3 regions of the Kitasatospora sp. NPDC127067 genome follow, and region 2 is predicted to be linked to each of the others. Evidence: riboswitches for the same ligand, from Rfam matches in the RefSeq annotation. Region 2 holds a riboswitch; each other region holds the start of a gene.
The links. Region 2 has a riboswitch for thiamine pyrophosphate ahead of ACFWJ4_RS26035 (purine-cytosine permease family protein). Riboswitches for the same ligand answer to the same signal wherever they lie in the genome.
Positions count from the first base shown of each region.

Region 1: it holds a riboswitch for thiamine pyrophosphate, as region 2 does, so the genes downstream of both, thiO (glycine oxidase ThiO) here and ACFWJ4_RS26035 (purine-cytosine permease family protein) in region 2, are expected to answer to the same signal.
Region 3: it holds a riboswitch for thiamine pyrophosphate, as region 2 does, so the genes downstream of both, thiC (phosphomethylpyrimidine synthase ThiC) here and ACFWJ4_RS26035 (purine-cytosine permease family protein) in region 2, are expected to answer to the same signal.

Region 1 is NZ_JBHXEM010000145.1:7,942-18,071, reverse strand. Features, by position in the region: gene ACFWJ4_RS35800 (class II 3-deoxy-7-phosphoheptulonate synthase) at 1-1,109, shown strand, start outside; gene ACFWJ4_RS35795 ((2Fe-2S)-binding protein) at 1,269-1,547, shown strand; gene bfr (bacterioferritin) at 1,585-2,064, opposite strand; gene ACFWJ4_RS35785 (sulfite oxidase-like oxidoreductase) at 2,306-2,935, shown strand; gene pknB (Stk1 family PASTA domain-containing Ser/Thr kinase) at 2,970-4,751, opposite strand; gene ACFWJ4_RS35775 (thiazole synthase) at 4,838-5,635, opposite strand; gene thiS (sulfur carrier protein ThiS) at 5,639-5,878, opposite strand; gene thiO (glycine oxidase ThiO) at 5,875-7,050, opposite strand; TPP riboswitch at 7,054-7,166, opposite strand; gene ACFWJ4_RS35760 (NAD(P)/FAD-dependent oxidoreductase) at 7,250-8,458, shown strand; gene ACFWJ4_RS35755 (Rv2175c family DNA-binding protein) at 8,501-8,866, shown strand; gene thiE (thiamine phosphate synthase) at 8,866-9,519, shown strand; gene ACFWJ4_RS35745 (polyprenyl synthetase family protein) at 9,577-10,130, opposite strand, start outside.
Region 2 is NZ_JBHXEM010000072.1:28,656-38,785, forward strand. Features, by position in the region: gene ACFWJ4_RS26010 (FAD-binding oxidoreductase) at 1-348, opposite strand, end outside; gene ACFWJ4_RS26015 (MFS transporter) at 475-1,686, opposite strand; gene ACFWJ4_RS26020 (MerR family transcriptional regulator) at 1,732-2,559, opposite strand; tRNA gene ACFWJ4_RS26025 (tRNA-Ser) at 2,678-2,765, opposite strand; gene ACFWJ4_RS26030 (S1C family serine protease) at 2,829-4,685, opposite strand; TPP riboswitch at 4,940-5,084, shown strand; gene ACFWJ4_RS26035 (purine-cytosine permease family protein) at 5,077-6,495, shown strand; gene ACFWJ4_RS26040 (glycerophosphodiester phosphodiesterase family protein) at 6,639-7,463, shown strand; gene ACFWJ4_RS26045 (ATP-binding protein) at 7,799-8,380, shown strand; gene ACFWJ4_RS26050 (DUF5926 family protein) at 8,450-9,433, shown strand; gene ACFWJ4_RS26055 (bifunctional DNA primase/polymerase) at 9,698-10,130, opposite strand, start outside.
Region 3 is NZ_JBHXEM010000049.1:25,141-35,270, reverse strand. Features, by position in the region: gene ACFWJ4_RS20660 (CBS domain-containing protein) at 319-744, shown strand; gene ACFWJ4_RS20655 (helix-turn-helix transcriptional regulator) at 841-1,641, opposite strand; gene ACFWJ4_RS20650 (VOC family protein) at 1,754-2,110, shown strand; gene ACFWJ4_RS20645 (SRPBCC family protein) at 2,128-2,574, shown strand; gene ACFWJ4_RS20640 (ice-binding family protein) at 2,962-4,677, opposite strand; gene ACFWJ4_RS20635 (hypothetical protein) at 5,088-5,519, shown strand; gene thiC (phosphomethylpyrimidine synthase ThiC) at 5,629-7,443, opposite strand; TPP riboswitch at 7,438-7,572, opposite strand; gene ACFWJ4_RS20625 (DUF5326 family protein) at 7,793-7,993, opposite strand; gene ACFWJ4_RS20620 (hypothetical protein) at 8,254-9,543, shown strand; gene tenA (thiaminase II) at 9,626-10,130, opposite strand, start outside.

The DNA.
Region 1 (10,130 bases), on a different contig from region 2:
CGGCGGAGCACATCCGCAACAAGCTGAAGACGCTGCTCCAGATGGCCGCCGTGCTGACGTACGCCGCCTCGGTGCCGGTGGTGAAGGTCGGCCGCATCGCCGGCCAGTACTCCAAGCCGCGCTCCAAGTCGACCGAGACCCGCGACGGCGTGACCCTGCCGGTCTACCGCGGCGACTCGGTGAACGGCTTCGAGTTCACCCCCGAGTCCCGCATCCCGGACCCGGAGCGCCTGAAGCGGATGTACAACGCGTCCGCCGCGACGCTCAACCTGGTGCGCGCGTTCACCACCGGTGGTTACGCGGACCTGCGCCAGGTGCACGCCTGGAACCAGGACTTCGTCCGCAACTCGCCGGCCGGCCAGCGCTACGAGCAGCTCGCCCGGGAGATCGACAACGCCCTGGCGTTCATGAGCGCCTGCGGCGTGGTGCCGGAGGAGTTCAAGGCGGTCGAGTTCTTCTCCTCGCACGAGGCGCTGGTCCTCGACTACGAGACCGCGCTGACCCGCGTGGACTCGCGCACCGGCGAGCTGTACGACGTCTCCGGCCACATGGTGTGGATCGGCGAGCGCACCCGGCAGCTGGACCACGCGCACATCGAGTTCGCCTCCAAGATCCGCAACCCGATCGGCGTCAAGCTCGGCCCGACCACCTCGGTGGACGACGCGCTCGCGCTGATCGAGAAGCTGGACCCGGAGCGCGAGCCCGGCCGCCTGACCTTCATCACCCGGATGGGCGCGGGCAAGATCCGCGAGCACCTGCCCACCCTGGTGGAGAAGGTCACCGCCTCCGGCGCCAAGCCGGTGTGGATCTGCGACCCGATGCACGGCAACACCTTCGAGGCCTCCAGCGGGCACAAGACCCGCCGCTTCGACGACGTCCTGGACGAGGTCAAGGGCTTCTTCGAGGTGCACCGCGCGCTCGGCACCCACCCGGGCGGCATCCACGTGGAGCTGACCGGCGACGACGTCACCGAGTGCGTCGGCGGCGGCGACGAGGTCCTGGTGGACGACCTGCACCAGCGCTACGAGACGGCCTGCGACCCGCGCCTCAACCGCAGCCAGTCGCTGGACCTGGCGTTCCTGGTGGCGGAGATGTACCGCGGCCAGTAGGCCCGGCGTCCGTCGGATGTGACGAAGGCCCCTCCGGATTCGGTGTTCCCGAGCCCGGAGGGGCTTTTTCGTACCCGTTTGCCCGGGTAAGGTAAGCCTCAGTGAACTAAGGCGAACCTTAGTCAAGATCCATTCCGCTCCACCCCGGGAGAGACCGCGATGTACGTGTGCATGTGCCATGCGGTCACCGAGGACCAGGTGAAGAAGGCGATCGACGGCGGCGCCAGCACCCCGCGCCAGATAGCGAAGGGCTGCCGGGCCGGTACCGACTGCGGGTCCTGCGTGCGCCGCATCCAGGCGCTGCTCGGCGAGCACGGCGCCCGCCCCTGCCCGACCGCCCGGCTGGCCGCGAAGCTCGGCCTCGCGGACCCGGAGGCCCCGGCCGCCCCGGCCCCCGCCCCGAAGGCCGCTCCGGTGGTCCCACTGCGGGCGGCCTGAACGGCCCGGGCCGTCCGGGCCGCCCGGGAGGACCGCCTCAGGACTCCGGCTGCTCGATGACCTGAGCGAGGTAGAGCGCCTCGCCGAGCTTGTCCAGCAGCTCCAGCTGGGTGTCGAGGTAGTCGATGTGCTGCTCCTCGTCGGCCAGGATGTCCTCGAAGATGTTCGCCGAGGTGACGTCGTTCTTGGCCCGCATCACCACGATCCCGCGCTTGAGCCGGTCGATCGCCTCGACCTCGACCTGGCGGTCCGCCTCGAACATCTCCTTGACCGTCTGGCCGATCCGGACGTGGAACAGCCGCTGGTAGTTGGGCAGCCCGTCCAGGAACAGGATCCGGTCGGTGAGCGTCTCGGCGTGCTTCATCTCGTCGAAGGACTCGTGCCGGGTGTACTTGGCGAGCTTCGTCCAGCCGAAGTTCTCCTGCATCTTGGCATGCAGGAAGTACTGGTTGATCGCGGTCAGCTCGGCGGTGAGCTGCTCGTTGAGGAACTCGATGACCTCGGGATCGCCCTGCATGGTGATGCCTCCTGCGTGAGTCCTGTCCTGCGTCCTGTGCTGGGTCCTGCGCTGCGCATCCTGGCACCGCTTCGGGAGGAAATTCCAGTAAGTTCACACTCACTAGGAGATGTGGCGGAATATCCGATTCATCACGGAACGTGCTGGTGGGGGCTCGACCGTTGCTCCGGACGGGCCGGGGCGCGAATCCGCGCAAAGGGGCGCGCGCCGAGGCTCGTCCGCCGTCTGTCACCATGGATCCATGGGTCAGTCGAAACACGAACCGCTTCCGCCGTCTGACCCCAGGCTCCCCCCGGGCCAGCGCGCGCAGCGCGGCTGGCCCGCCCTGCACTACGGGCCGGTGCCCCGCTTCAAGCCCCTGACCTGGGACCTCCAGGTGTTCGGCGCCACCGCCTCGGCGGAGAAGCACAGCTGGGACTTCGAGGCCTTCTGCGCCCTCCCGCGCACCACCGTCGTCGGGGACATGCACTGCGTGACGAAGTTCTCGGTGCTCGGCAACGAATGGACGGGCGTGTCGGCCGCCGCCGTGCTCGACCTGGTGCCCCCGGCACCGGGCGTCACCCACGTCATGGTCTGGGCCGAGTACGGCTACAGCGCCAACCTGCGGCTGGCCGACTTCGCCGACCCCCGCACCCTGCTCGCCACCCACCGCAACGGCGAGGCGCTCACCGCCGAGCACGGCTTCCCGGTGCGGCTGGTGGTGCCGCGGCTGTACGCCTGGAAGGGCCCCAAGTGGGTGCGCGCGGTGGAGTACATGCGGGCCGACCGGCGCGGCTTCTGGGAGGAGCGCGGCTACCACAACCTCGCCGACCCCTGGCGCGAGCAGCGCTACTCCTACCAGGAGGAGCCCGGCGACGGGCCGCTGCGCTGAACCCCTCGCGGCGGCCGAGCGGGCCGGACGCGCCCTAGAACAGCGAGAACTTGACCGTCACCACGCTGCGCTGCGGGCGCCGCTCGCCCGCCGCCGGGCTCTGGCCGGAGGAGGTGACCGCGCCGAACACGTCCCAGCCGCTGGTCTGCATGGTGAAGCCCGCCGCCTGGAGCGCCTTCTGCGCCTCGTCCTTGCCCATCCCGGTGACGTTCGGGACCGGCACCATGCCCTTGCTGACCACCAGCGAGACCGCGGAGTTCTCCTGCAGCAGCTGCCCGGCCGCCGGCGAGCTGCTGATCACCGAGCCCTCGGGCACGGTGTCGTCGTAGGTCTCGGTCACGCCGCCCCTGGTCAGCTGGGCGCCGGCCAGGGCCGAGGCGGCGTCGGCGGAGCTCTTGCCGGCGAGGTCCGGCACCGCGATCCGCTTGGGGCCCCTGGAGACGGTGACGGTGACGCTGTCGCTCTTGCGGGTGCGCGCCCCCACCCCGGGATCCACGGAGATCACCTGCCCGGACGGCACGGACTCGCTGAACACCTCGACGAACCTGCCGTGCAGGCCCTCCTTGTCCAGGACCCGCTGCGCCTCGGCCCGGTCCTTGCCGAGCACGCCCGGCACCGCGCCGTACAGCCCCTCGGAGATCCCGTAGGTGGCGCCGCCGATCGCCAGGACCAGGGCGGCCACCGCGGCCGTCCAGATCAGCGGCCCGCGGGGGAGACGGCGGCGCGGCGTGGCCGGCCGGCGCCGCTGCACCGGGGTCGGCTCGTCGTACGGGCGGGGCTCGGCGAGCAGCTCGTCCATCAGCTCCGGCGGCATGTCCAGCACGCTGGTGCGCTCGGTCGGCGGGGCGTCGGCGGGCCGCGGCAGCGGCTGGACCACCGAGGTCGGCTCGGTGGTCGGGTAGCGCGGGCCGGGCCGGGTGGAGGCCGGCGGCTCGGCGTCCAGCTCGGCCGGGGTGAGGGTGCGGCGCACCCGCTGGAGGGCGGCGAGCAGCTCGACCGCGTCGTACGGGCGGGCGTCGGCGGACCGGGCGCAGGCGCCGGCCACTATCGCGTCCAGTTCGGGGCCGACGGCGGGGGCGACCAAGGAGGGGGCCGGGACGTCCTCGTGCAGGTGCTTGTACATGACCTGGACGGGATTGTCGCCGGTGTGCGGGCGGCGGCCGGTGAGCATCTCGTACAGCAGGATGCCGGCCGCGTAGACGTCCACCCGCTGGTCGGTCGGGGCGTCCGGGAGGATCTGCTCGGGGGCCAGGTAGGAGACGGTGCCCATGACCGTGCCGCCGGTGGCGGTGGTGGTCGAGGTGGGCGCGCCGTCGGCGGTGCCGAGCACCCGGACCAGGCCGAAGTCGGCGACCTTGACCAGGCCGCCGTCGGTGATCAGCACGTTCTCGGGCTTGACGTCGCGGTGGACCAGCCCGGCCCGGTGGGCGGCGCCGAGCGCGGCCAGCACCGGCTCCAGCACGTCCAGAGCGGCCCGGACGGACAGCGCGCCGCGGTCGCGCAGCAGGTCGCGCAGGGTGCGGCCGGGCACGTACTCCATGGCGAGGAAGACGTGGCCGCCGTCCGCGCCCTGGTCGAAGACGGTGACCACGTTGGGGTGGGTGAGCTTGGCGACGGCCTTGGCCTCGCGGATGAAGCGGGCGGTGAAGCCCTCGTCGCCGGCCAGCGAAGGGTGCATCACCTTGAGTGCGACCACGCGGTCCAGACGGGTGTCGGTGCCCTTGTAGACGGTGGACATCCCGCCGGTCGCGACGCGCTGCTCGACCCGGTACCGGTTGTCGAGCAGGGCGCCGATCAAGGGGTCGTGCAGTGCCATGTCCACTCGGAGAGTCTAGAGCCGCCCGGGACGGCCGGTCCCGGAGGACACCGCCTCCGGGACCGGCTTGTGACATGCGCGACGGTTCAGAACGCGGGGCGCTCGCGGGCGTCCAGATCGGCCCGGCCGGCCATCGCGGAGGAGGCCTCGGCGTGGAAGCGGCGCGGGATCCGGCCGGCCCGGTGGGCGAGCCGGCCCGCCTCGGCGGCGTGCCGCATCGCCTCGGCCATCAGCACCGGGTCCTGAGCCCTGGTCACCGCGGAGGCGAGCATCACCGCGGCGCAGCCCAGCTCCATCGCCAGCGCCACGTCGGAGGCGGTGCCGGCGCCCGCGTCCAGGATCACCGGGACGCCCGCACCCTCCACGATCAGCTGGAAGTTGTGCGGGTTGCGGATGCCCAGGCCCGAACCGATCGGCGAGCCCAGCGGCATGATGGCCGCGCAGCCGACGTCCTCCAGCTTGCGGGCCAGCACCGGGTCGTCGTTGGTGTACGGCAGGACGGTGAAGCCGTCGTCGACCAGCGTCTCGGCGGCGTCCAGCAGCTCGATCGGGTCGGGCAGCAGGGTGCGCTCGTCGGCGATCACCTCCAGCTTGACCCAGTCGGTGCCGAGCGCCTCGCGGGCCAGTCGGGCGGTCAGCACGGCCTCGCCGGCGGTGAAGCAGCCGGCCGTGTTGGGCAGCACCCGGATGCCGTTGCGGGTCAGCACGTCGAGCACGGAGCCCTGGGTGGTGGCGTCGACCCGGCGCATCGCGACGGTGGTCAGCTCGGTGCCGGAGGCGAGCAGCGCGCGCTCCAGGACCTCCAGGCTGGGGGCGCCCCCGGTGCCCATGATCAGCCGGGAGGAGAAGGCCGTCCCGGCGATGGTCAGAAGGTCGTCGGCCATGGTTCAGCCTCCCTGCACGGCGGTGAGGATCTCGATCCGGTCGCCGCCGGCCAGCGCCGTCCCGGGCCACGAACCGCGGGGCACCACGGCCTCGTTGAGCGCGGCGGCGACACCGGTGTTGGCGGCGCTGACGGCGGCCACCACCTCGGCGAGGGTGGTCGTGGCGGACACCCGGCGGGGCTCGCCGTTGACGGTCAGGGCGATCTCGTTCGGGGTGATCTCGTTCGGGGCGATCTCGGTCATGCGGAGGCCTTCGCAGCGGGGGGTTCGGGGGAGAAGCGCAGGGGCGTGAACGGCCTTGCCGTTTCGGGGACTTCACCGGTGGCCAGGTACTCGGAGACCAGGTCGGCGGTCACCGGGGTGAGCAGCACGCCGTTGCGGTAGTGGCCGGTGGCGGCGACCAGCCCGGGCAGTGACGTCGGGCCGAGCAGCGGGGCGTTGTCCGGCGATCCGGGGCGCAGCCCGGCGGAGGTCTCCAGCAGCGGGAGTTCGGTGATTCCCGGGACCAACTCGTGGGCGTCGCGCAGGAGTTCGTACACCCCGCCGGCGGTGACGGTGGTGTCGTAGCCCTGCTCCTCGGTGGTCGCGCCGACCACCAGCTCGCCGTTCTCCCGGGGCACCAGGTACAGGTGCCGGCCGCGGACGACGGCGCGGACGTTGCGGGACAGGAACGGGCGGTAGGCGTCCGGGACGTGCAGCCGCAGCACCTGCCCCTTCACCGGTCGGATCGCGGGCAGCACACCGTCGGGCAGGCCGGGCAGCCGGTGGCTGTGCGGGCCGGCGGCGAGGACGACCTGTCCGGCGCCCACCCGTTCCCCGGTCGAGAGCCGGGCGCCGGTCGCGCGGCCGTCCTCGACCAGCAGCTCGACGGCCTCGGCGCGGTGCAGCAGGACGTTCGCGTTCTCGCAGGCGGCGGCCAGGGCGGTGAGCAGGCGCCGGGGGTCCACCTGGTGGTCGTCCGCGACGTGCAGGCCGCCGCGCACGCCGGGGGCGAGCATCGGCTCCAGCCTGCGGGCCTCCCGGCCGGTCAGCCAGGTCGAGTCCAGACCGAGCCGCTGGTGGAAGGCGTGCAGCTCGCGCAGTTCCTCGCGGTCGTCGGAGTCCAGCGCCACGGCGACGGTGCCGCAGCGGCGGTAGCCGGTGTCCCGGCCGCCGCTCGCCTCGGAGAGCTCGGCGGCGAAGGCCGCGTACCGCTCGTTCGAGGCCATCCCGAGGCGCAGCAGCGGCTCCTCGCCGTACTGCAGCTCGGTGACCGGGGCGAGCATCCCGGCCGCGACCCCGGCGGCCCCGCCGCCGGGGGAGGGGTCGACCACGATCACGTTCCGCAGCCCGCGCTGCGCGGCGCGCCAGGCGACGGCGAGGCCGATGACGCCCCCGCCGATCACCAGCACGTCGGCGTGGGCGCCTGATGGCAAGCGTGACAAAGCTGCTCTTCTCCCTTCGCCGGTATGACCCGGATCAGGTTCGGACGGTCGCAGGCCGTGCCAGCCCGCCTCTCAGCCCGGTGCGCCGGGCTCCCGTGTGGTGCCCCCACCTTAACGCCGGGGGTCGGCCCGGCCGAAGGCCCGTACAGCGGGCGGACGGCCCGCAGGCCGCCGCGTCGCGCTGAGTACAGTGACGGGCGTGGCAGAGCTGAGCGGAACGGATCAGGTGGTCGTCGTCGGAGCCGGGCTGGCCGGGGCGCAGTGCGCCCTCAAGCTGCGGCAGGGCGGCCGGCAGGGGCCGATCGTGCTGGTCGGCGAGGAGCCGCACGCGCCGTACGACCGGCCGCCGCTCTCCAAGGACGTGCTGCTCGGCAAGGCCGACTCCACCGCCCTGGACATCGACTACGGGCAGCTCGGCATCGAGCTGCTCACCGGCCGCCGGGCCACCGGACTGACCCCCGGCGTGCTGCACACCGACGGCGGCGACCTCCCGTACGGCTCGCTGGTGATCGCCACCGGCGCCGTCCCGCGGGCCCTGCCCGGCGCCGAGCGCGCGCACCTGCTGCACACCCTGGACGACGCCCTGGCGCTGCGCGCGCTGCTGCGCCCCGGGCTGCGGCTGGTGCTGGTCGGCGCGGGCTGGATCGGCGCCGAGGTGTCCACCGCGGCCCGCGCGGCGGGCTGCGAGGTGACCGTGGTCGAGGCCGGCCCGGCGCCGCTGCCCGGCGCACTGCCGACCGAGGTCGGCTCGGCGATGGCCGCCTGGTACGCCGGGGCCGGGGTCGACCTGCGCTGCGGGGTCGGCGTGGCCGCCGTCGAGCCCGGCGCGGTGCTGCTGGCGGACGGCTCGCACCTGCCCGCCGACGAGGTGGTGGTCGGCATCGGGGCCCGCCCCGCGACCGGCTGGCTGGCCGGCTCCGGGGTCGAGCTGGACGCGGCCGGCGCCGTCGTGGTGGACGGGCGGCTGCGCACCTCGGTGCCCGGCGTGTTCGCGGCCGGCGACTGCGTCAGCTACCCCTCGGCCCGGGCCGGTGCCCGGCTGGCCGTCCAGCACTGGGACCACGCCCTGCAGTCCGGCGAGGCGGTGGCCGCAGCGCTCCTGGGCGCGGACGCGCCGGCCTACGACCCGGTGCCGTACTTCTGGTCCGAGCAGTTCGGCCGGATGGTCCAGTACGCCGGCCGGCACGCCGAGGGCGACGAGCTGCTGTGGCGCGGCTCCCCGCGGGACGGCGACTGGTCGGTGCTCTGGCTGCGCGACGGCGTGCCGAGCGCGCTGCTGGCCGTGGACCGGCCGCGCGACCTCACCCAGGGGCGGAGGCTGATCGAGCGCGGTACGGCCCTGGATCCGGCCCGCGCGGGCGACCCGGCGGTGCCGCTGAAGTCGGCCGTCGCGGGGTAGTGCCTGGTGCGCGGTGGGCCGCGGAGGTGGCAGTCTGGTGGCGTGAGTGAGATCGAAAGCAAGATTGAAGCCCTGGTCACCGACTGGATGTACCTGCCCGACATCTCGGAGCAGTGGGGGGTCCGGGTCACCGAGGTGCGTGACCTGGTCAAGAACGGCGGCCTGATCGCCGTCCGGCGCGGGCCGAACAAGTCGCTGCAGGTCCCGGCGGCGTTCATCGACGGCCCGGGCCTGGTCAAGCACCTGTCCGGCACCCTGACCGTCCTGCGGGACTGCGGGTACAACGACGTGGAGATCCTGGAGTGGCTCTTCACCGAGGACCCGTCGCTGCCCGGCAGCCCGATCCAGGCGCTGCGGGAGAACCGCGGCACCGAGGTGAAGCGCCGCGCCCAGGCGATGCTGATCTGATGGCGGCGGACACGCTGCGTACCCGGCTGGCCGACGCCCGGCTCTACCTGTGCACCGACGCCCGCCGGGAGCAGGGCGACCTCGCCGAGTTCCTGGACGCGGCGCTGGCGGGCGGGGTGGACATCGTCCAGCTGCGGGACAAGGGTCTGGAGGCCAAGCAGGAGCTGGAGGCCCTGGAGGTCTTCGCCGACGCCTGCCGCCGGCACGGCAAGCTGCTGGCCGTCAACGACCGCGCCGACGTCGCCCACGCGGCCCGGCCGGACGTGCTGCACCTCGGCCAGGACGACCTGCCGGTGCCGGCCGCCCGGGCGATCCTCGGCGAGGACGTGCTGATCGGCCGTTCCTGCCACGCCGAGTCCGAGGTGGACGCGGCGATCGCCGAACCCGGTACGGACTACTTCTGCACCGGCCCGGTCTGGCCGACCCCGACCAAGCCGGGCCGCCCGGCCCCGGGCCTCGGCCTGGTCTCGTACGCGGCGAAGCAGGACACCGACCGGCCGTGGTTCGCGATCGGCGGGATCGACCTCGGCAACCTGGACGAGGTGCTGGCCGCCGGTGCCCGCAGGATCGTCGTGGTGCGGGCCGTCACCGCCGCGGCGGATCCGCGGGCGGCCGCCGCCGAGCTGTCCCGCCGGGTGCGCGCCGCGCTCTGACCGGCCCGGATCAGCGGGATCCGGGGGCCCGCAGGCCCCCGGGGCCGTCGCCGTCCGTCAGTACTTGCGGACGGTGGCGGCCTCGGCCAGGGCCAGCAGCACCGTACGGGCCCGGTCGTCGGCGAGCGGAGCGGCCTCCAGCGCGGCCAGCGACTGCCGCATCAGCTCCTCGATCCGGTGCTCCACCAGCTCGGGCGCGCCGCTGCGGGCGACCAGCGCGCGCAGCTCGGCGACCTCCGGGGCCGCCAGGTCCGGCGCGCCGAGCCGCTCGTCCAGGTGCCGGGCGTCGGCGGCCGGCAGGCCCCGCATCGCGTGCGCGACCAGCAGGGTGCGCTTGCCCTCGCGCAGGTCGTCCCCGGCCGGCTTGCCGGTGACGGCCGGGTCCCCGAAGACGCCGAGCAGGTCGTCGCGCAGCTGGAAGGCCTCGCCCAGCGGCAGCCCGAACTCCCCGTAGGCCTCGACCAGTTCCGGCCCGGCACCGGCCAGCAGCGCACCCACCTGCAGCGGCCGCTCGATGGTGTACTTCGCGGACTTGTAGTGCAGCACCGTCCGCGCCCGGTCCAGCGCGCCCTCGTCGGTCGAGTCGCCGGCCACCGGCTCCAGGACGTCCA
Region 2 (10,130 bases):
TTCGGCATTCACCACCCCCGGCTCGACCACCGCGATCCGGTTCACCGGGTCGATCTCCAGGATCCGGTTCAGCTTCACCAGCGACAGCACGACGCAGCCGTCCACCGCGTTCGCCGCGCCCGACAGCCCGGTCCGGGCCCCCTGCGGCACCACCGGCACGCGCAACTCGGTCGCGGTGCGCAGCACGTGCTGCACCTGCTCGACCGTCTCCGGGAACACCACCACCGCGGGTTGCCCGGCCGCGCAGAAGCCCGCCATGTCGTGGCGGTACGCGGCGGTCACGTCCGGGTCCACCACGACGGCCCCCGCCGGGAGGCCCTGCGCCAGTCGGTCCGTCAGATCACTCATCGCCGCCTCCACTCGCCGCCCGCCCGCCTCCACCTCCGCACTCTGCCCGGACGACCGGGGCCGGGCAAGTGGGCCGCGGGGCGGTTGGGGAACAGGAGGCGAACGGACGGAGGGACACGGGGTGGCTCAGGCCCGGCGGAGGGCCGGGGTGGCCAGGGCGGCGAGCCCGGCGGCGGCGGTGGCCAGGGCGCAGAGCAGGGTGGGCAGGGCCGCGCCCGCCGCGTCCGCGAGCAGGCCCAGCAGGGAGTTCGAGAGCACCAGTGCCAGGCTCTGCACGAGCGTCAGCAGTGCCTGGACCCGGGAGAGATGGGTCGGCGGCGCGCCGGTCAGCACGAGCGGGCCGAGGTGGCAGGCGAACAGCCCCGAGCCGAGGCCCGCCACCGCGCTGCCGGCCACCGCCGCCACCGGCCCCGCGGCCGACGCCAGCAGCGCGATCCCCACCGAGGCCGCGCAGAGCCCGGCCGCCGCCCCCACCCCCGCCCGGGGCAAGGTGCCCCGCCGCGCGATCAGGCCGGCCACCACCAGCACCCCGGCCGCCTGACCGCCGCCCACCAGTCCCGCCGTCCCGGCCGCCCAGCCGTGTGTCCGGGCCAGCAGCGGACCGAGCAGTGCCACCACCGGCAGCAGCGCCCCGGCCGCAGCGCCGGTGAGCAGCAGGGCGGCCCGCAGCAGCGGGTCGGCCACGGCGAGCCGGACGCCGGACGCCGCCTCGCGGAGCAGTCCGGCCCGCGGACCGGACGGCCCGTCCTCCGGGGGCCGCACCCGCAGCAGGACCAGCAGCACGACCCCGAAACTCGCCGCGTCCGCCAGCGCCGCGCCGGACAGCCCACCGGCCGCGACCAGCAGGCCTCCCAGCGGTGCGCCGAGCAGGACGGCGCTCTGCCCGGCGGCCTGCCGCAGGGCGAGCGCCCGGGGCAGCCGGTCCGCGGGCACCAGCCGGCGGGGCATCGAACCGCCGGCCGGGAGGTAAAAAGCGTCGACCGTCCCGATCACGGCCGCCGCCGCGACCAGCAGCCACAACGGCGTCCCCCGGGAGGCCGCCACCAGGGCCAGCGCACCGGTCGCGACCAGCATCACCGTGTCCCCGGCGAGCATCACCCGACGGGCGCCGAAGCGGTCCGCGACCGCGCCGCCCAGCAGGACCAGCGCGGTGCGCGGCACCGTGATCGCCGTCAGGACCAGCCCGGCCGCACCGCCGCCGTGCGCGGAGGCGGCCCAGCCGAGGGCGAAGTACAGCGCGGCGTCACCCAGCAGTCCGGCCTGGACACCGGCCAGCCAGAGCAGGTACCTCCGCGGCAGCGCGGCCCGCGGAGCGACAGTGGCAGTGGCAGTGGTCATGCCGGGCGACGCTAGGGCCCTCGACCCGGTCGAGGGCAAGCGCGGCTACCGCCGGACCACCGGCTCCTGCAACTCGGTGACCCACCCGGCCCGGTCCTCCGGGCACTCCAGGTACAGCTCCCGGGCGTAGCCGGCCGAGCGGTAGCCGTTCTCCTCGATGAAGCGGGCCAGTTCCTGGCCGGTGCCCAGCACGTCGTCCATCGGGCCGCGGTGCACGATCGTCGCCGCCTCCTCGATCGGCGGCAGGTCGAGCACCTCGAAGTCGTGCTCACCCGGCCGCACCGACGGGCCCACCGGGACGGCCACCAGGACCAGCACCGAGCCGTCGCCCTCCGGCGCGTCCTGGTAGCGGGCGACGGACGGGCCGGCCGCCTCGACCCCGGCCGCGGCCAGCCTCCGGCACAGTTCGGCGAACAGCGGCCCGATCACCGGGCCGATGTCCTCCGGCTCGTAACTCGCGGCCGCACCGGCCAGTTGGGCCACCCGGACGGACGGCACCCGCTTCACCACGACATCGTGTGCGGACATGGTCCCCTCGCTCTCGATCGTCCGGAGCCTCGCCTCCACCCGGGCCAGCCGCAGCTCGTCGGCGGCGATCGCCTCGGCGAGCTGGGCCCGCCGCAGCCGCAGCATGCCGCGCAGTTCGGCCGCGTCCACCTGCTCGTCCAGGACGGCGCGCACCTGCTGCAGGGTGAAGCCGAGCTCCTTGAGCGCGATCACCCGGTTGAGCCGGGCCAGTTGGGACGCCTCGTAGGAGCGGTACCCGCTGACCGGGTCCACCCGGGCGGGCCGCAGCAGCCCGATCGCGTCGTAGTGGCGCAGCATCCGTACCGACACCCGGCCGTGGCTGGCGAAGTCTCCGATGTTCAACATGATGCGCCCACTCCATCCCCTGCCACCGTGTCAGGGTCAACCCGGCCGCCCGGGAAACACCGAGGGCGGGTGCCGAGCGAACTCGGCACCCGCCCTGAGCAGGTGGTTCTCCTACCGGCGGAGAGCGTGGGATTCGAACCCACGGTACGGGGTCACCGCACGACAGTTTTCAAGACTGTTCCCTTAGGCCGCTCGGGCAGCTCTCCAGGCGGAGGTCAGCCTAACGGGTCCGGCGGGGTTCGGCGCACACGTTTCGGTGCGGGCGGGGGTCACGACTGGTCGCCCTCGCGCTGACCGAGGGTGACCTTGGTGTTGAAGGTCTGGCCGTTGCGGGTGTACTCGACGTCGACGGTCTCGCCGGGCTTGTGCGTCCAGATCCGGCTGACCAGGGCCGGGCCGTTGTCGATCGGCACGCCGCCGAGCTTGGTGATGACGTCGCCCGGCTTGAGGCCGGCCTTGTCGGCCGCGCCGCCGGGGGTGACGGCCGGCTGGCCCTGGATGTCCTTGGTCTGGATCTGCGCGCCGTCGCCCTTGTAGTCGTCGTTGCGCAGCACGTCGAGCTTGGCGTAGACCGGCTTGCCGGTCTTGATCAGGGTGTCCGCGACCCACTTGGCCTGGTTGATCGGGATGGCGAAGCCCAGGCCGATGCTGCCGGCCCGGCCGTTGGCGGAGGCGTTGGACTGGATCGCCGAGTTGATGCCGATCACCGCGCCGCCGGAGTCGAGCAGCGGGCCGCCGGAGTTGCCGGGGTTGATCGAGGCGTCGGTCTGCAGGGCGTTCATGTACGAGGCCTGCGAGCCGGTGTCGTCGCCGGAGGCCACCGGGCGGTCCTTGGCGCTGATGATGCCGCTGGTGACGGTGGACTCCAGGCCGTACGGCGCACCGATCGCGACGGTGGCGTCACCGACGTTGACCTTGTCGGAGTCGGCCAGCGGCAGCGGGGTCAGCTTGCTCTTCGGCGGGTTGTCGATCTTGACCACGGCGACGTCGTAGCCCTCGGCGTGGCCCAGGACGGAGGCGCTGTAGGAGCTGCCGTCGGCGAACTTGACGGTCAGTTTGCCGCCGTTGAGGGTCGGCGCGACCACGTGGTTGTTGGTGAGGATGTGGCCCTCGGTGTCGAAGACGAAGCCGGTGCCGGTGCCCGACTCGCCGTTGCCCTGCGCCTTGATGGTGACGACGCTGGGCAGCGCCTTCTGCGCGATGGCGGCGATCGAGCCGGGGGCGGGCTCGTTCTTCTGGGTGTCGCTGGCCTGCACGGTGGTGCTGCGGTGGTCGTTCGCGGAGCTGCCCCTGTCGGCACTGTCGGTGGCGGTCACGCCGAGCACGCCGCCGGCCACACCGGCGACCAGCGCGACGGCCGCGATCAGGGCGACCAGGCCTCCGCGCTTCTTGCGCGGGCCGCCGGGGCCGACCGGACCGCCGGGGTGGTCCGCCGGGTAGCCGAGCGGGCCCGCCGGGCCGCCGGGGTAGCCCGCGCCGCCGGAGGTGGAGTCGTGGGTGGGGCCCCAGCCGCCGAGCGGCTGACCGGCCCCGAAGGGGTGGTGGCCGTGCGCGGCGGGGGCGGCGGGCGCGACCGGAGCGGCGCCGTAGCCCTCGTGCGCGACGGGGGCGGCCGGAGCGGCGCCGTACCCCTCGTGCGCGCCGGCCGCCGGGACGCCGTGGGTCGGGGTGGCGTACGGGTTGTCGGCCGGCGGCAGCGCCGGGGCGGCGGGGGCCGCGGCCGGGGCGGGCGCGGCGGGCGGGGCCACCGGAGCCTGCGGGGCGGGCGGCAGGACCGGCGGCGGTGCGTCGATGTAGCCGGTGACCGGGTCGACGGCCGGCTGCTCGGCGGCGGGCGCCGCAGGGGCCGCGGGGGCCTCCGGTGCGGGCACCTTGGTGAAGGCGACGGTGGGCTTGTGCCCGCCCTCGGCCGGGACACCCTCGGCCGCGACGGCGTCGACGGGCGGTGCCGCCTCGACGGGGGCGGCCTCGACGGCGCCCGACTCCGGCTCGGGCACCCGCCGGAAGGCCATGGTCGGCTGGTGCCCACCCTGAGCGGGGCCTTCGGAAGCGGACTCGGCCGCCCCCGGCCCTGCGGGCTGCTCCCCCTGCGGCCCGGTGGGCCCAACCTCGCGCTCGGTGCTCACGGACGACCTCCATAGCTGGCAGAACCAAGGACCATAGTTTTTCGCACTGTCGATTCGATTGCCGTAAGGACCCCTCTGAAGAACTCATAAGAATCCTTAGCCGGCGCAGACGCCGACACCCGACGCCGGCACCGACGCGGCACCGACGCGGCACCGACGGCCGAGGCTCCCCTCCCCCGCCGGGCGTCCCGCGATGCGGACCGCACACCCTCGGCCTTGGGCGTTCGCCCCCGTGCCGGTTAGCCTGTCGCTCCAAACTGACACGCGGGAGCTTGGACCCACCAGGCTGAGAGTGCGCATGTCGACCGTACGCCACACGAGTGACGGACGGTCGAGGGGGCGCTGACCGCCGGAACCTGTCCGGGTAATGCCGGCGTAGGGAGTATCGGCCATGCCGCCTGCTTCGCCATCCTCTTCTTCGGGCGCGAACGTTCCCGCCCCCGGTGCGGACGCCTCCGCCGCGGGCGCGACCGCCGTCCTGGAGCGCCCCGAGCACGTCGAAGCGCCCCTGGTGCTGGACACCGAGCCGCCGCGCACGCTGCGCTTCCGGGACCACTTCGCGCTCTGGATGAACCTGGGCGTCAGCCTGATCGGCTTCTCCACCGCCGCCACCGTGCTCGGCGCCCCCGGCAGCGAGCTGTCGCTGGCCGCCGCGGTGACCGCGATCACGGTCGGCACGGCGGTCGGCACCGCGATGCTCGGCGTGGCCTCGCTGATCGGCGCCCGCACCGGCGCCCCCGCGATGGCGAACCTGCGCGGGCTGTTCGGCACCCGGCTGTCGTACCTGCCGACGGTGCTGAACATCGTGCAGTGCATCGGCTGGGGCGTGTTCGAGCTGCTGACCATCTCGGCGGGCGCGCAGACCGTCGTGCACACCACCGGCTACCGCTGGCTGTTCGTCCTGCTCGCGGGCGCGCTGACCACGGCGCTGACCATCTGGCCGCTGGGCTCGATCGCGGTGCTGCGCCGCTTCGTGGCCGGGGCGGTCGCGGTGGCGATGGTGTACTTCACCGTCCAGCTGGGCCGCCAGGGCGTGCCGGACCCGGGGGCCGGCAACTGGCACGGCTTCCTGGGCGCCACCGACGCGATGATCGCGGTGTCGGTCTCCTTCGTCCCGCTGGCCGCCGACTACACCCGGCACTCGCGCACCCCGCGCTCGGCGTTCTGGGGCAGCTTCTCCGGCTACACGATCGCCCAGGTCTGGTGCTACGTGCTCGGCCTGATGGCGCTGCTGCAGTCGGAAGGCGATCCGAACCGGATCTTCGACTCCTTCCTCGGGGTCTGGGCCGGCTGGCTGTTCCTGCTGGTGCTGGTGCTGCGCGAGACGGACCAGTCCTTCGCCAACGTGTACTCGACGGCGATGTCGGTGCAGAACCTGCTGCCGAAGGTGGACCGCCGGGTGCTCTCCGGCGCGATCGGCGTGCTGACCACCGTGCTGGCGCTGCGGATCGACGAGTTCACCGACACCTACTACGGCTTCCTCGGTCTGATCGGCTCGGTGTTCGTGCCGCTGCTGGCGGTGCTCGTGGTGGACTACTTCCTCGGCGCCGGACGGCGCGGCTGGAACCTCTCCGCCGACGCGCCGTCCCGCTGGCCGATGCTGCTGCCGTGGGCCCTGGGCTTCGCGGTCTACCAGTTCATCGCGCCGACCAAGGTGGCCGGCTGGTGGACGGACTTCTGGACCTCGGCCCAGGAGTCGCTGCACTTCACCCCGCAGGAGTGGACCTCCGCCTCGCTGTTCGCCTTCCTGGTGCCCGCCCTGGTCACCTGGGCGCTCACCCCGCTCTCCCGCCGCGCCGACCGGCACTGAGCGAGCCCGCCCCGCACCGGGCGAAGCGGGGGCGGCCCGGCCCCCGCGGGCCCGGCCGGGACGGCCCCGCGGGAAGGAAGACGGCCCCACAGGTTGGGGCCGTCTTTGTCCGCGCTTCACCTGTGCCGCCTATCGTTGGGCCTGTGACCAGCCCAGACCTGTCCTCGCCGGCGGCGCGCACCGTGCCGTCCGTCCAGGTGATCGCCCACCGCGGTTCCTCCCACGCCCTGCCCGAGCACACCCTCGCGGCCTACCGGCGCGCGCTCGACGAGGGCGCCGACGCGCTGGAGTGCGATGTCCGGGTCACCGCCGACGGCGCGCTGGTCTGCGTGCACGACCGCCGGATCGGCCGGGTCTCCAACGGCCGGGGCACCGTCTCGGCGATGACCCTCGCCGAGTTGGAGGCCTACGACTTCGGCGCCTGGAAGACCGGCCGCCCCAGCGTCGACCCGGAGCTGCGCGGCGTGCTGCGGCTGGAGCGGCTGCTGGAGCTGGTGGTGGAGTGCGGCCGCCCGGTGGACCTGGCGATCGAGACCAAGCACCCGGTGCGTTTCCGCGGCCGGGTGGAGACCGAGCTGCTGCGGACGCTGGAGCGGTTCGGGATCGGCGCGACCCGGGGCGGCGACCGCCCGTCCGCCCGGATCATGAGCTTCTCCTCGATCGCGCTGAACCGGGTGGCCGCCGCCGCGCCGCAGTACCGGCGGGTGTTCCTGTTCGAGCGGACCCTGCCGCTGCTCGGCCGGCTGCGCGAGGGCTCGCCGCTGCCGGGCGGGGCGCGGATCGCCGGCCCGGGCATCGAGCTGGTGCGGGCCCGCCCGCAGCTGGTGACCAGGCTGCGCGAGCTGGGGCACGAGGTGCACGTGTGGACGGTGGACGAGCCGGCCGACGTCGAGCTCTGCCTGGAGCTCGGGGTGTCCGCGATCATCACCAACCGGCCCGCGGAGGTGCTGGCGCAGCTCGGCCGGTGATCCGCCGGCGCGTCCGGGGCCGCACCCGCCCGGGGCCGCACCCGCCCGAACCGGTCGCCCCGTCCGGTCACTTGTGTCCGGACGGCCCGGTCGGATCCTCCCGATCCGATCACTCCGGTCCGATCACTCTGGTCGGCAGTCAAACCTTCCTCACGCGAAATTGCCGGAATTCTTGCATCCGGGCGACAGAGGGTGAGCACGGAATGACCTGATGTCGACCGTCGGTCGCCGCACTCGAAATGGGCTCGCGGGATCGTCCGGTGCTCGTTTCCGACGCATTACCAAGGGGCATCTCTCCCTCGGCATACGCTGAAGGAGGTCCGGGGGTGGCGTTGATGGTGGCGCGTGAAGTGCCGACTTCATCGACCATGGCAGTGCCGCACGGCCCAGCGAGTGTCGGGGTCGCACGGCGCCGACTGCGTCGAGATCTGGGTGACCGGCAGATACCGGAACCGGTCATCGATGATGCTGTTCTGATCCTTTCCGAGCTGTTGAGCAACGCCTGTCGATACGCCCGTCCGCTCGGCCCGCTGCCGGCCCTGGGCCGCAGCGGCCGGGCCGAGGTGCTCGGGCAGGTGCTGGTCGGCGTCCCGTCCGGGACGCGCGCCGCACCCGCACCGGGCGGCCGGGAGTCCGCCGAGGGCTCGGACGAACCGGACGGCGGCGTGCTGGTCCGCTGGCAGATGCACGCCGACGGGGTGCTCACCCTGGAGGTCACGGACGGCGGGGCGACCACCCGGCCGCTGCCCGCGAGTCCCTCGCTGACCTCGCGCGGCGGCCGCGGCCTGAGCATCGTCGACCAGCTGGCCAGCGACTGGGGCGTGCGCGACGCCCCCGGCGAGGTCACGGTCTGGGCGGCGCTGCCCGCCCGGGCCCGGCACGCCCGGCGCACCGGGGGCGATGCCCGTAGCGCGTGAGCCGGGCGCGGGGAATGTGTCGTTAGGCTTCCCGGAACACAGGACCACCGTTTCCGGGAGAGCCGCAGCATGGGCAAGAAGGCCGCCAAGAAGGCGCCGCAGCGCCAGTCCACCACCGCCGTCACGGGCGAGATCCCCGTGGTCGGGGCCCGCGAGGACTGCCCCTGCGGCTCCGGCCGCCGGTACAAGGCGTGTCACGGCCGGGAGGCCTCGCACGCGGTGCAGGAGCTGGTGCACCGCCCGTTCGAGGGCCTGTCGGGCGAGGCCGACTGGGTGGCGCTGCGCGAGCTGGTGCCCGCCGCCACGGTGCCGCTGACGCTGGCCGCCGGGGTGGCGGACGGCGCCACCGGTGACGTCCCGTCGGTGACCCTGGCCACCGTGCTGCCGCTGGCCTGGCCGGCCCTGCGCCGCCAGGACGGCTCGATCCTGCTCGGCCTGCAGACCCAGTCCGCCTCCGGCGACCTCAGCCGCGACCTCGCGGACGCCCTGGAGCTGGCCCTGGCCACCGAGCCGGGCAGCCCGGTGCCGGCCCGCCGGACCGTCCCGGGCGGGCGCCGCCTGCAGGACCTGCTGGACGCCGGGGCCGCGTTCACGCCCACCGTGCACACCGGCTTCGAGTTCTGGCTGGAGGACGCCGAGGCCGCCACCGGCGAGGTCGCCGCTTCCCTGGAGCGCGCCAACGCCTCGGCCATCCCGACCGAGAAGCTCGCCGGCGTGGACTCCGCCTACTGGTGCGGCACTCCGGACAAGAACCACCTTCGCTGGGTGATGACCGTGCCGGAGGAGCAGCTGCTGGACGCGCTGGCCCGGCTGAACGCGGCCGGCGAGGCCTCGCTCGGCGCGGACACCCGCCTGGTGGGCTCGTTCCGCGCGCACGGCCTGACCGTCCCGGTGTGGGACCTCCCGCTCGCGATGACCGCCGCCGACTGCGAGAAGCCGGCCGCCGAGTTCGCCGAGCGGCTCGCCGCCGTGCTCGCCGACGGGACCCCGCTGAACGCCGAGGAGCGGCGCGCCCGCGCGAACCTGGTGAACCGTCAGGTCACCCTGAACTAAAGCGCGCAGGATCCGCGTGATACGCGTCACATTGTCGCGGTGAACGCGCAATTTCCGGGCGTGGAGGGCGTCTTGGAAATTGGCGCGGGCGCAGATCCTTGTTACTGTCTAAAGAGTCCGGCCGCTGGTGCATCCCCCGTCGCCAGCGGCCGGATCTTTTGTTTTTCCGGAACGCCCCGGTGAACGCCCCGGTGAAGGCCCCGACGGAGGCCCCGGCGCGAGCCCTCCCACAAGCCCCGGCGCCCCGCCCGGCACCTGCGGTCCTCAGTAGGCCGAGCGTCCGCTGTCCAATCGGACCGCCGCCTCCACCAACTCCCCCAGCAGCGGCCCGACCTGCGGCAGCCAGACCCCGCCGCCGGCGCCCGGCCGCGGTGCCAGCACCCAGCGCACCCTCCCCCGGCCTCCGGCCGCGGCGACCCCCGCGGCCGCGCCGCCGGGCGGCAGCGCCAGGAAGCCACCCGGCCCGTGATAGCGCAACGAGCCTGGCACCCAAGGGAGTTGGGCGAGCATCTCACCGAGCACGTCCAGCGAGTACGGGGCCACCAACAGCGCGTAGCGGCCCGGCATCGCCAGCACCGGTCCGAGCGGCAGCCGCAGCGCGCCCAGGTAGACCAGCGCCCGGGCGCCGGCCGCCGCGGGCAGGCTGACCGCCGAGACCGTGGAGCCGGTGGCGGCCAGCACCGGCGCGTCCGGGCTC
Region 3 (10,130 bases), on a different contig from region 2:
GGCCCGGGGGAGGAAGGAATGGGGAGGGGGATCGGCATCATCTGAGGCCGCCCGTCCGGTCCACGAGGGACCCGTCATGACCCAGGGCGACGTCGACGCTGATGCCGGTGTCCGAAATGTCCTCGGTTACTCCCCACGCTACTCCGCCGTAGCCTCCCCCGGGCCGACCACCGCAGGAGTAGCCTCGGAGACATCCAGGGCATCCCGTATCCCGGTCCCCGTTCCGGCCTCGTTCTGGGTGCAGGACAGCCCGGCAGACCCCGCCCCGGCGGGTGGCCGGAGACGGGAACGGTGAACGCCGTGACCACTCACTCGCCCGTGACCACTCACTCGCCCCAACCCGCCCGGCCCGGCCACGGCCTCACGGTCGCCGACGCCATGGAACCCTGCGACTACCAGATAGCCGACGACAGCACCGTCGACCGGGCCGACGACATCCTCCGCGGCGCCCACCTGGACTACCTCCTCGTCCGCGGCCACGACGGCCGGTGCGAAGGGCTGGTCACCCGCACCGGACTTCACCCGTTCCTCACCCGCTCCTGGTACACCGAGCGGACCGCCATCAGCGCCACCACCCACCAGCGCGGCCCGTTCGCCTGGCCGACCATGGGCCTGACCCTGGCCGCGATCGCCATGCGGATCAAGCACCTGGCGGTCTGGCCCGTCGTCGACGAGGACGGCTACATCCTCGGCGTGCTCACCGCGGACCGCACCACCGACCTGCTCGCCGCCGAGCCCGCGTGACCCACGGCGCCCGGCACCCGGCGCTTGGTCGACCCCGCGCCCCGCGCCCCGCCGACCCCGCCGAACCCGCTCCCGGAAGCCCGTCCGGCGGCACATTCATCGGCCCGTTGGCTCATGACGGGCGCGAACCGGGGCAAGCAGCCGACGCAGCACCGTCGGGGTGTGTCCCACGTGCTCGCGGACGATGCGGGTCAGGTGCGCCTGGTCGGCGAAGCCGAGCTGTGCTGCCAGGGCGGCGAGGCTGGGTTCGCCCTCGGCGATCCGGTCCATGGCCCGGGTGACGCGTACGCGGTTGCGGTAGCGGGTCAGCGAGACGCCCGTCTCCCTGGAGAACACCCGGCTCAGTCGGTAGGGCGACACCTCCAGCAGCGCGGCCAGTGCGCAGAGCCCTCCGGCCTCCGGGGCCTCTTCGATGATCGCCTCGCGCGCCGCGGCGGCCAGCGCCCGGTCGGCCGGCCGGGAGCGGAAGGTCGGCTCACCGGCCGCGGCCGCGACGAGGCGGAGCAGCTCCTCCGCCAGCGCGTAGTCGATGTCGCCGGCGGCCGCGGCGGCCACCAGACGGCGGTGGGCGAGATCGACGCGCGCGTCGACATACACCGTCGTCGCGGCGGGCGGGCGCCCGAGGAGGGAGGGCTCGAAGCTGACCGACGTGCAGACGTCGCCGCCGGCCGGATGTGCGAAGCGCTCCTGTTCGCCGGGCGCGCCCAAGTAGGCCGTGGTCCGGTCCAGATCGGTGTCGGTGCCGTCGGCCGACCGCCGGAACCTGCCGCGTCGCACCAGCACCAGGCGGTGGTCGTCGCGGGTCTCCGGCTGCGACCACCGGGCGCGGTCGGAACGGCACCCCACCACGGCCACGGTGAACTCCGGCCGGGCGGCGAGGGTCGATGCGGACAGCATGCCGCGAACGGTATCCGCCGGGTACGACAGAACGGCCCGCAAGGATCTTCAAGACCTTCGGCGCCATTGCCCGGATGCTGGGGCTCACGTGATGACACGAAGGGAGCCATCCATGGCCGTCCACGCGGAGCTCACCGCGATCACCATCGACTGCGCCGATCCCGGGGCCCTCGCCGAGTTCTACCGCAAGGTCACCGGCTGGGACCTCGGGCAGGCCGACGACGACTTCGTCCAACTCGGCAGGGGGCCGGTCCGGTTGGCCTTCCAGCGGGTCGCCGGCTACCGGGGGCCCGGCTGGCCCGACGCCGCGAAGCACGCCCATCTCGACTTCACGGTGGCCGATCCCGAGGTCACGGTGAAGGAGCTGCTCTCGGCGGGGGCGACCAAGCCGGAGTTCCAGCCCGGCGAAGGCGAGTGGACCGTTCTCGCCGACCCCGAGGGCCACCTGTTCTGCATCGCTTCGGCCTGACGAGGAGTCGATCACCCATGGCCTCGATCCACAAGGAAATCGTCATCGACGCCCGCCCCGAGGCGGTGTGGTCGGTGCTCAGCGACTACGGCGCGGTGCACGAGCGGCTGGCGCCCGGGTTCGTCACCGACACCCGACTGAGCTCGGACACGCGGACCGTCACCTTCGCCGACGGCACGATCGTGTTCGAACGGCTCGTCGACCTCGACCACGAGGCGATGCGGGTCGCCTACACGGTCGTCGGCGGCAGCCTCCATCCGTCCCACCACCACGCGTCCATGCAGGCCCTTCCGGAGGCCGGCGGCCGGACGAGATTCGTGTGGCACACCGATGTCCTGCCCGACGCGCTGGCCGCACCGATCGCCGAGTCCGTCGAGCACGGTTCGGCGGTGATCCGCCGCACGCTGGAGGCCGCTTCATCGGCCGCGCCCGGACCGGCGCCCGTCTCGACCACGGCTCGATGAGCAGCCACGACATCGTCCAGGCCGCCTGGAAGGCGTTCGCCGGCCAAGACGCCGATCAAATCTCCGCGGTCTTCACCACGCCAATGACTACTGCCCGGTCTTCGAACTCCGTGACGGGCTGATCCACCGCGTCCGTGAGTACATGGACACCGCGCGCGGACACCGCATGGTCTTCGGCGACGCCGAGAAGTAGCCGAGGACGGCGAAGACGGCGAAGACGGCGAAGCGCCGCCCCGAGGTGATCGGGGCGGCGCTCAGGTGTCCCGGGTCAGTCGACCAGGGGCAGGTAGAGCTTGTTGCCCAGGACAGCGCCACGCGTGGTCGAGCGTCAGTCCGTCGGCGGGAAGTGGACCCACTCCGGACGCGCGCCGCCCATCACGGCGAGGGCTAGTGCCGACGGCGAGCTGCGGCTCGTCCGCTGCGCCTCACGAGGATGAGGATTGAGCCTCCCAGCACGACGGCGGCCGCCGAACCGACCGCCATGACGATCGACTTGTCGGAGCCGGTGGCAGCGAGTGCTTGCCCCGACTCGTGCGGACGCACGGCCGGCACACCCTGTTCGTGACCGCCATTGCCGTTCCCGTGGTCGGCCGGAACGTTGACGTGGTTGCCCTGGTCCTTCCCGTGATCACCTTGCTCATGGCCGCCGTGACCCTGCCCGCCGTGACCGCCTGGAGACTGGGGCGGGCCGGCCGGACCAGCAGGACCGGCCGGACCAGCAGGACCTGATGGGCCGGCCGGACCAGCAGGCCCAGCAGGGCCGGGCGAGCCGTTGGCGCCGGGCGAACCGTTAGCACCCGGCGAGCCATTGGCGCCCGGCGAACCATTGGCACCCGGCGAGCCATTGGCGCCCGGCGAACCGTTAGCACCGGGCGAACCGTTAGCACCCGGCGAGCCATTGGCACCCGGCGAGCCATTGGCACCGGGCGAACCATTGGCACCCGGCGAACCGTTAGCACCCGGCGAGCCATTGGCACCGGGCGAGCCATTGGCACCCGGCGAACCATTGGCACCGGGGGCGCCAGGAGCACCATTGGGGCCAGGAGCACCCGGAGCGCCGGGCGAACCATTGGCACCGGGAGCACCATTGGGGCCAGGAGCACCCGGAGCGCCGGGCGAACCATTGGCACCGGGAGCACCATTGGGGCCAGGAGCACCCGGAGCGCCCGGGGAGCCCGCCACCCCCGGAGCACCGTTAGGTCCAGGTGCACCCGGGGAACCGGCAGCACCAGGAGGACCGGCGGGCCCACTCGGTCCGGGCGGCCCACTCGGTCCGGGCGGGCCACTCGGTCCGGGCGGGCCGACGGTGCAGGCCGCCCTCGTGATGGTGTTGTCGTCCAGAGTGACAGCGCCGTTGCGCGCCAGGGCGCGGCCTTCGATCACCGAGGCGTGGTTCACGCTGATGGACGTGAGGGCCAGGATGTTGCCCTTGAAGAAGGAGTCGACATCGATGGTGGCGGAGCTACCGACCTGCCAGAACACATTGCAGGGCTGTGCCCCGTTGACCAGGCTGACGACGCTCGACGGAGCCGTGATGAGGGTGGAGCCGATCTGGAAGATGAAGACGGCGTTCGGGTCGCCCATCGCGTCGAGGGTGACGGTCCCGGTGAGGTTCAGCGACGAACTCGCCTTGTAGACACCGGGTGTCAGCGTCAGCCCTCCGATGTCGCCGGGCGAGGTCAGGATGGCCGTGGGGGCCCGGCCGGCGGCATCGTTGTAGGCGATGACGAGGTCGGACTGGGCCTGCGCCGCCTGCGCGTCGTTGACGTGCTGAACCCCGTTCACGGCTCCGGGGGGAAAGCCCGTCACGCTGGTGCCCGGGAAGAGCCCCAGGTCGCCGTTGATGACGCTGGGGCCGGTGTTGGTGACGGTTGAGCCCGCCAGGATCGCATAGCTGGTATCAGTCCCCAGCCCCACCGGTGCGGTTGCGGCGTGCGCGGGGCTGGGGACCAGGCCGGCCGTCGCGAGCAACGTCAGTCCGGACAGCAGGACGGACGCCCCCGCGAGTCGAGCGCGTCTACGCCCTCGTCCCGGTGGAGCGGACAACATGGCATCGACTGCCATAGGACAGGACCCTTTCTTGTCGCCGTTGAACTCCGTCACCCGAAGAGGGCATTCGGAGCGCCGCTGGTGGTTTCCGGTCAGGCCTCACGCCCTCGCACTCGCGCCGGAGGGCTTTCGACGATCGGGAGCCGACCAGTGCAGGTGATGGAGAGTCATCAACTCACTACACCGTGCAACAACAACATGAAAAGAAGAGAGTGATAAAGATGCAACGGAGTGACGCACCAGCGCCGATCGGGGAATGGCCCCATCCCGCGGCCATCATTCGTCTACGCACCAAATGGCGGGTTTGTCACTCCATTGGCAGCCGAAGGCCGGCAGCTGTCGGCTGGGGGGCTGGGGGCTACCCCGGTCGCCGCCAACGCCATAGCAGTACCGTTTTTTCCTCTTGGCCGCGCCCGGGCCGGTGAATCACGTATCGCCCCGTGATCCCAATCGTTGGCCCGATCATGAACGACCTAACGAATCCGCAGGAAGAGGCGCTCACTGCGGCCGCCGGTGACGCCGACACGGTGGCCGAGCGCTGCCGTGCCGCGGGTGGCCTGCTCAGGGTCACCCTCGGTGAACTGCGCGCGGAAGTCGGCTACCGAAGACTCGGCAAGTACGTCCTGGAAGAACTGGCCGAGCGCCTTACCGAGGAGGGGCTCGGCTGGTTCCCGGCGTGGCGGCTCTCCCCGAGGGAGAACGGCGAGCCGCGGAAGGAACACGACCTGTGGGTGTTCCTCCGGGACGGTGGCCTGCGCTGCCAGGTCATCGACGCCGTCCAGGCTCCCGACGGCTCCGACGTCCCCATGGTCCTGAACGGCCTGCTCACCGGCCGTCCCCAGAATCTCTCCCCGGAGCGCAAGCTCGGCCTCATTCGCGAAATCCTCGGGCTCTGACCCACACCCGAGAATCCGGCCACCGGATTCCACCTGCACACCCGAACGTGCGCGGCGCTGCGCCGGACACCGCCGTCGGGGTCCCAGCGCAGCGCCTCGACACCTGCCGTCAGTCGGCCAGCGGAAGGTAGACCCGGTTGCCCTGGGCCGCGAACTCGGCCGACTTCTCGGCCATGCCCGCCAGGGCCTCGGCGCCGAACTCGCTGGTGACGGCCGTCGATCCGTCACCGTGCTCGTCGCGGATCTTCTGGGAGATCTTCATCGAGCAGAACTTCGGGCCGCACATCGAGCAGAAGTGCGCGGTCTTGGCGGGCTCGGCGGGGAGGGTCTCGTCGTGGAAGGCGCGGGCGGTCTCCGGGTCGAGGGCCAGGTTGAACTGGTCCTCCCAGCGGAACTCGAAGCGGGCGTCGGAGAGGGCGTCGTCCCAGGCCTGGGCGCCGGGGTGGCCCTTGGCCAGGTCGGCGGCGTGGGCGGCGATCTTGTAGGTGATCACTCCGGTCTTGACGTCGTCCCGGTTGGGCAGGCCCAGGTGCTCCTTGGGGGTCACGTAGCAGAGCATCGCGGTGCCCCACCAGGCGATCATCGCCGCGCCGATGCCCGAGGTGATGTGGTCGTAGCCGGGGGCGACGTCCGTGGTCAGCGGGCCGAGGGTGTAGAACGGCGCCTCGTCGCAGATCTCCTTCTGGAGATCCATGTTCTCCTTGATCTTGTTCATCGGGACGTGGCCCGGGCCCTCGATCATCACCTGGACGTCGTGCTCGCGGGCGATCCGGCCGAGCTCGCCGAGGGTCTTCAGCTCGGCGAACTGCGCCTCGTCGTTGGCGTCCGCGATCGAGCCCGGGCGCAGGCCGTCGCCGAGCGAGAAGGTGACGTCGTAGGAGGCCAGGATGGAGCAGAGTTCCTCGAAGTTGGTGTAGAGGAAGTTCTCCTGGTGGTGGGCCAGACACCAGGCCGCCATGATCGAGCCGCCGCGCGAGACGATGCCGGTCTTGCGGCGCGCGGTGAGCGGGACGTAGCGCAGCAGCACGCCGGCGTGGACGGTCATGTAGTCGACGCCCTGCTCGCACTGCTCGACGATCGTGTCCCGGTAGACCTCCCAGCTCAGCTCCTCGGCCCTGCCGTCCACCTTCTCCAGGGCCTGGTACAGCGGCACGGTGCCGATCGGCACCGGGGAGTTGCGCAGGATCCACTCGCGGGTGGTGTGGATGTTGCGGCCGGTGGAGAGGTCCATGACGGTGTCCGCGCCCCAGCGGGTGGCCCAGGTCATCTTCTCCACCTCCTCCTCGATCGAGGAGGTGACGGCGGAGTTGCCGATGTTGGCGTTGATCTTCACCAGGAAGTTGGTGCCGATGACGGCCGGCTCCACCTCCGGGTGGTTCACGTTGACCGGGATGACGGCCCGGCCGCGGGCCACCTCGGCGCGCACGTACTCCGGCGCCAGGCCCTCGCGCAGCGCCACGAACTCCATCTCCGGCGTCACCACGCCCCGCTTGGCGTAGGCGAGTTGGGTGACGGCGGCGCCACCGCGACCGCGCAGCGGGCGACGCGGCCGGCCGGGGAAGACGGCGTCCAGGTTGCGCAGGTTCCCGCCGCGCGGCGAGGTGTGCTTGATCCCGTCGTCCTCGGGGCGCGGCTCGCGGCCGTCGTACTCCTCGACGTCGCCGCGCTGGCGGATCCAGGCGTCCCGCAGGGCGGGCAGGCCGCGCCGCACATCGGGCTCGAAGGACGGGTCGGTGTACGGGCCGGAGGTGTCGTACAGCGGGACGGACCCGCCGTTGGTGAGCCGCACCTCGCGGTACGGAACGCGCAGGTCGGGACGCGACCCCTCGCGGTAGGACTTGCGCCAGGCCGGGGTCGGGTAGCCGGTGCGCTCGCTGCTGGGGGCGCCCTGGGCAGACTGCGGCTGTGCTTCGAACGTGGTCATCTGACCTCTACTCCCTACGCCGGCATTACCCGGTCAGGTTCCTGCGGTCGACGCAGCCGTCGGTCCGTCCGTCGACGTCCCGGTCAGCGTCCTCTCAGCCCGGTGCTCCGAGCTCCCGCGTCGCAGGCGGTGTTGCCTGCACACGACGCCCAACACCGTAGCGAGCCGATCGCCGCAGGTCCAGAGCGCCCCACGAGCCGGTCACCCCGTCCCGTCGAGCGACCGGTGTCGTCGTCGACCTCTTCGGCTACTACCGCAACCAGTAGCCGATCGGATACCGGAGAACGGCCGAGGCCCGGTCCCCCTCTCGTGGGGGCCGGGCCTCAGGGCGGCGTTACGGGGTGGTGGGTCAGCTCTTGGCGGCCTTCTTCACCAGGACCACCACGGCGGCGGCGATGCCGACCACCACCAGCAGCTTGATCACGATCGAGAGCAGGGCGCCGACGACGCCGAACACGAAGGCGACGATGTTCCAGGCCAGCACCAGGACCAGCACCGGGATGACGATGTTGCGCACCCAGGAGGGCAGCGACTTCCAGAGCTCAGCCATGTCGGTTCCTCTTCTCCCCTCGGGTCGGCCGCCGTCCGGTGCCGCATCCCGCTTGCTTTCGGTACTTCGATCGTACGGTGGCGCGAGTGCCGGAACGAGGCCCAACGGCCCGGAGAGAACCCCGAGATCACCCCGAGCCCGACCCCCCGGGTGACCCCCGAGAATTCGTCCGGCGGCGTACAACCCCCGGCGTTCCCAAGCGTCCAACCAGTGCCGGAAGAACACCCGTCCGGTGCCATCGACCAGGGGGGAACCTGATCATGCGGGCCAGAACAGCCGTGTCCACCGCCGCTCTCGCGGCGCTCAACCTGACCGTGGCGGCGCTCGCCGCGGTCCCGGCGACCGCGGCACCGGCGGCCGTGACCGCCGCCGCCGACGTGACCGCACCGGCCGGGTTCGTCGGGATGTCCCCGACCCGGATCCTGGACACCCGCTCCTACGACCAGACCCCGTCGCACGACCACTTCGGACCGCTCAAGGAAGGCGAGTACTACAGCACCCCGGTCTCGCAGCGCTGCGGCAACCACCCGCCGATGTACTGCGGCTCCGCCGTGCCGACCGACGCCACGGCCGTGGTGGTCAACCTCACCGTGACCGACCCGACCGCCGACGGCTTCGTCACGCTCGCCCCCAAGGCCGGCCCGGCCGGCACCAAGCCCGCCACCTCCAGCATCAACTTCAAGGCCGGCCAGACCATCTCCAACCTGGTCACGATCGCGGTCGGTCCGGTCGGTCGGGGCGCCCCGTGGATCAACGTCTACAACAACGCGGGCACCGCCCATGTCGTGCTCGACGTGGTCGGGTACTACCGGACCGCGGCGACCGACAAGTACGGCCCGCTGACCCCGACCCGGATCGCCGACAGCCGCAGCGACGGCACCGGGCGGCTCGGCGGCGACGCGGTGCGCAGCTACCAGGTCGCCCGCCCCGAGCTGGGGACCGCGGACGCCACCTCGGTGGTCCTCAACGTCACCACCACGGACGGCTCCTGGGACAGTTTCCTGACCGCGTACCCGAGCGGGACGCAGCGGCCCGCCTACGGCTCGAACGTCAACTTCCCGGTGGGATCGACGGTCGCGAACCAGGTCGTGGTGCCGGTCGGCGCGGACGGGCGGATCGACGTCTACAACCGCGCCGGCTGGGTGCACGTGATCGTCGACGTCGTCGGTTACTACGGGCCGTCCGGAAGGGGCCTGTTCAGCGCGCTCACGACGCCGGTCCGCAACCTCGACACCCGGATCACCGGTGGCAAGCTCCAGCAGGGGGCGACCACGACCGTCCAGGCCGTGCCCGCGGACGGCTCCGTCCCGAACGTGCTGGGTGTCGAGGCCAACGTCACGATCACCGACGTCACCGACTCCGGCCACCTCACGGTGTTCCCGGGCGGGGGCCTGCCGCCGAACACCTCCACCGTGAACGTCGAACCCGGGCAGACCGTCGCCAACTCGGTGACCACCGGGGTCACCGGCGGGGGCACCTACTCGGTCTTCAACCACGGCGGCCCGGTGAACGTCGTCGCCGACCTGACCGGCTACTTCGTCACCGGCTGACCGGGCACCGCCCGCCCGTCGTCCGCCCGTCGTACAGGTGCCGTGCGGACGGCGGACGGCGGGCGGCCGCACCCGCGCGGCTTCAGACCGGCCAGCGCTCTCCGCGCCAGGCGGCGTCCCAGAACATCCACTCGTAGCGCGAGGTGGTCACGAAGTGCTCGACCACCTTGCGGCGCTCGGCCGCGGACAGCTCCTCACCGAGCCGGTCGGTGAGCGCCAGCGCCCGGCGGACCACCGACTGGAAGGCCTCGTCGCCGTAGGTGGCGATCCACTTGCTGTACAGCGGGTCGGGCGAGCCCTGGGCGAGCAGCGCCTCGCCGACCCGGGCGTAGATCCAGTAGCAGGGCAGCACCGCGCCGACCGCCTCGGCGAACGAGCCGCCGTAGACGGTGGCCAGCAGGTAGCTGGTGTAGGCCCGGGTGGTGGGCAGCACGGGCTCGGCGGCGGCCTCCTCGGCGGTGCCGCCGAAGGCGGTCAGGAACTCGGCGTGCATGCCCTGCTCGGCGGCGAGCGCGCCGACCGCGTCGTCGGCGAAGGCCCGGACGTCCTGCTCGCCGGGCGCCTTGGCGGCGCAGACGGCGAGCGCG